2 regions of the Rhizobium sp. WSM1274 genome follow, and region 2 is predicted to be linked to the other one. Evidence: predicted binding sites of a transcription regulator. Region 2 holds the regulator's gene; the other holds the start of a gene.
What was found. Region 2 encodes PhoB, which activates phosphate uptake and scavenging genes when phosphate is short. Its sites were predicted from a motif close to TGTCATNNANCTGTCAT; they were not measured.

Region 1 (2,203 bases), 600 kb from region 2:
TGCAGCGCCTTTTCGTCCTCGAGCCCGGAAAGCAGGCGCGACAGGAAGACGGCGGCCAGCAGGTCGCCGAGACCATTCGGCGGGTTTTCGACGACGCGGTGCTCGGCAAGAAGCGCGTGGCGACCGGAAAGATAAAGATTGCCGGTACCGCCCGCCATCATCGGCACGGCTGAAGTGACGAGCATGCGCGATGGTCCGAGCGCGAGCGCCGCCTCCATGATCGTGCCATTGTCTTCGAGGGCCGCCCCCGAAAGCCATGCGAGCTCGTAGCGGTTCGGCGTCGCCAGCGAGGCGAGCGGAATGAGATGATCGCGAATGGCCTCTGCGGTCGCTTCCGGCACATAAAGGCCGCCGAGATCGCCCATGACGGGATCGCAGACATAGAGCAGCTCGGGATTGTTTTGCCTGAGCGCGCCGATCAGCCGGGCGACGGAACGCGCCTGGGCGGCATTGCCGAAATAGCCTGAAAGCACTGCCTTGACTTCGCCGATCCACGGCGCGCGGATCAGATCGTCGATCGCCGCGTCGAAATCCGCTTCGGCGAAAGTCAGCCGTGTCGAGCGGCCGTGGCCGGGATGCCAGGGCAGCACGATGGTCGGCATGGCCCAGACCGGATGACCGAGCGTCTCCAATGCAAACACAGCCGCCCGATTGCCAACCGAGCCCCGGACGACATGGCTCGAAATGACGATGACTGCGCCCGCTGCATTTTCCGACATGATACCCAAGATCCGAATGATGACCGCGTTTGATGATCTTTTTGACGCCACGCTGTCAACCATTCTTCACGCGAGCATGGAAATGTCCGGCGGAACGAAAAACCGGAAGACGCGACTTTCGCTTTCGTTTGGCAAAGAAATCGGAAAATTTCTTACAAACTCTCGTTTCCAGCGCCAATAAAGCGTCAAAACAAACCTTCGGACCTCTCTTTTAGAGATTTTTTCGAAGAATCTTCTGCTAGCTTGCAAAAAATCAGACATTGAGGGAGGCGATCCATGGCTGCCAGAAACAATCCGAAACGGGAAAAGCAGATCGAAAGCGCGCGCAAGATCGCCAAGGCGACAGGCGAGGCGCATCTCGATCCGGCAATTCTCTTCGGCCGGGCAAGCAATGACGATCTCGAACTTTATACGCCGGAAATGCTGGCACTCTCCGCCGTGCGTTCGGCAAAGGAACTCGCCGCCTGGAACGGCAAGGCGCCCCGCGTCAGCATCGACACGATTGCCGATGTGACGCCTGGTGGCATCGCGGTCTCGGTGCTGTCAGTCACCGACGAGAATATGCCTTTTCTGTTTGAATCGGTCATGGGCGAAGTGACCAGCACCTATCGCGACCTGTTCATGGCCGTGCATCCCATCCTGGTCATGGAGAAGGGCAAGGCGCCGGCGCTTTATTCTGCCGATCACCCAAGCGATCCGGCCAACCGCGTCAGCCATATCCAGCTTCATGTTGCGCCGCTCAATTCCGCCCAGGCGGCCGAGCTCGTCAAACGCATCGAAAAAGTGCTCGAACAGGTCCGCCTCTCGGTGTCCGACTGGAAGCCGATGCTTGCCAAGCTCGACGGGGTGATCGCCGAGCTTTCGGCTAATGCCGCCGGCCGCAAGAAGGCCGAACATGCCGAGGCCGTGGCTTTCCTGACCTGGCTGCGCGACGAGAATTTTACGTTTCTCGGCATGCGCGAATATGTCTATTCGGGCAAAGGCGCTGACGCCAAGGTTGAGCGCGACAAGGGTGCTGGCCTCGGCATCCTCTCCAATCCCGATGTTCTGGTGCTGCGCACCGGCAAGGACGCTGTGACCACCACGCCTGAGATCCTCGCCTTCCTCGACGGCCCCGACTTTTTGATCGTCACCAAGGCCAATGTGAAATCGATCGTCCATCGCCGCGCCTATATGGATTATGTCGGCGTCAAGCGCTTCGACGCCGAGGGCAACGTCACCGGCGAACTGCGCATCGTCGGCCTTTTCACCTCGACGGCCTATACGTCGCTTGCCTCCGAAATCCCGCTGCTGCGGTCCAAGATCGAGAAGGTGAAGGAACATTTCGGCTTCGATCCGATGAGTCATTCGGGCCGCATGCTCGACAACACGCTGGAATCCTATCCGCGCGACGACCTTTTCCAGATCGACACGACGCTGCTCGCAAGTTTTGCCGAGCAGATCAACGACCTGGCCGATCGGCCGCGCGTGCGCGTCCTGCCGCG
Region 2 (2,203 bases):
CGCGGCCTTGAGCATCTGTCCGAGCTGGCGCTCGTCCAGCTCAAGGAAGTGCTCGACGTCTACACCAATCGTTCCGCCGACAAGGCGAATGCGATCCGCGAACGCGACAACGAGATCGACGCGATGTACACGTCGCTGTTCCGCGAGCTCCTGACCTACATGATGGAAGATCCGCGCAACATCACCAGCTGCACGCATCTTCTCTTCTGCGCCAAGAACATCGAGCGCATCGGCGACCACGCCACCAATATCGCCGAAACGATCTTTTACATGACGACAGGCGCGCAGCCGGAAGGCGACCGTCCGAAGGACGACAGCGCCAACACCGTCGGCGCGGTCACGGAATAACCGTCCGGGCCAGTCGCCCGGACCAGTCAATTGCGTGCGCGCCCGTCCGGGCGCGCAAAGAGGTCGCAGCCAATTTCTGAGTTTGCGCAGGATGCATTGCTTAAATCACCCCCGGTTTAAGGATCATGCGCGAGGAGACCGATACGCATGATCCCGAGAGTTGCAGTTGTTGAAGACGAGGAAGCCCTCAGCGTGCTTCTTCGCTACAATCTCGAAGCGGAAGGCTTCGAGGTCGATACCATTCTTCGTGGCGACGAAGCCGAAATGCGGCTTCAGGAGCGCACTCCCGATCTTCTCATCCTCGATTGGATGCTGCCCGGCGTCTCGGGCATCGAGCTCTGCCGGCGGCTGCGCATGCGGCCGGAAACCGAGCGCCTGCCGATCATCATGCTGACGGCGCGCGGCGAAGAGAGCGAGCGCGTCCGCGGATTGTCGACGGGCGCCGACGATTACGTCGTCAAGCCCTTCTCGACCCCCGAGCTCGTTGCCCGCGTCAAGGCGATGCTGCGCCGCGCCCGTCCCGAGGTGCTGTCGACGGTGCTGAAATGCGGTGACATCGAGCTCGACCGCGAGACCCATCGCGTCCATCGCAAGACCCGTGAAGTCCGCCTCGGCCCCACCGAATTCCGCCTGCTGGAATTCCTGATGTCGTCGCCGGGCCGGGTCTTCTCCCGCTCGCAGCTGTTGGATGGCGTCTGGGGCCACGATATCTATGTCGACGAGCGCACCGTCGACGTCCATGTCGGCCGCCTGCGCAAGGCGCTGAATTTCTCCAACATGCAGGACGTTATCCGCACCGTCCGCGGCGCCGGCTATTCGATGGAAGCCTGAGGGCTTCCGTTCTGGTTACTGACAAGGGCTCGTGCTAACGTCTGCCCCTCACCCTAACCCTCTCCCCGTAAGCGGGGCGAGGGGACGTGCCCCGCGAAAGGTTGGTGGGGATGGAGAGGGTGCGGCATGTCCCTTCGCCCCGCAAGCGGGGAGAAGGTGCCGGCAGGCGGATGAGGGGCAGCCATCCGCACGGACCAAAATTGCATAAAAAACGGGCCACTCGGCCCGTTTCGTCATTCTAGCAATGATCACCCGTTCAGCTGGCCCGGGCTGCCGCCCGGCGGCGTTCGTTGACCGGCTGGTAGGCAAGCTTCTGGTGATAGCCGCAATAAGGCGAATTGTCGGGGGACTCGCAGCCGCAGAAATGGAAGTCGTCCTTCAGCGGATCGCCGACCGGCCACTTGCAGGTGCGTTCGGTCAGCTCCGTCAGGCCGAGGCGTCGGGAAATCGGCACCACCACATTGCCTCTCGGCACATATTCCATTTCCTCGATCGTTTCGATCTCGATCTCTTCCTTCAGCATGGTCGCGCCCTGCTGGCGGGTAACGGTGCGGGTCGTGACCCGTGAGGCGTAGTTCGGCGCGCGCGGCGCCGAGGTATTGCGCTTCGGCGTTCGCGCCGCGGTGTTGGTGCCGCCGGCCTTGGCACGGCCGGGGAGGCACAGCCGATGCACTTTGCCGATGACCGCGTTTCTGCTGACCCCGCCAAGCTGCGCAGCGATCTGGCTGGCGCTCAGTCCTTCGGCCCAAAGTTTCTTGAGTTTCTCGACCCGCTCGTCTGTCCAGTTCATGCCCTGTCTCCACCTTCTGCGTTGGTGATGGCAGAATCCCTCACCGTTGTCCCGGGAGCTCCGAAACAAGAAACGCTTGATCAATTTTGGTGACTAGTTCCGCCGCATGCAGTCTAGTAATTGATCTTTAACCTAGTGTGAGCCTGACTCCGTGACAAGAGTCGCATGAATCCGGATGAATCGAATTCGTAGTTTTCCCCAACTTGCTGCCCCTGCGTGTCATTTCTGCAATAA

Region 1: N2600_RS22210 (NAD-glutamate dehydrogenase) is a predicted target of PhoB. The motif match lies at 773-789, and genes of this name have one in related genera.

What each region holds. Positions count from the first base shown of each region.
Region 1 covers NZ_CP104138.1:4,496,398-4,498,600, forward strand. Annotated here, with positions in the region: gene pdxY (pyridoxal kinase PdxY) at 1-719, opposite strand, end outside; gene N2600_RS22210 (NAD-glutamate dehydrogenase) at 996-2,203, shown strand, end outside.
Region 2 covers NZ_CP104138.1:186,213-188,415, forward strand. Annotated here, with positions in the region: gene phoU (phosphate signaling complex protein PhoU) at 1-348, shown strand, start outside; gene phoB (phosphate regulon transcriptional regulator PhoB) at 496-1,179, shown strand; gene N2600_RS00950 (GcrA family cell cycle regulator) at 1,436-1,969, opposite strand.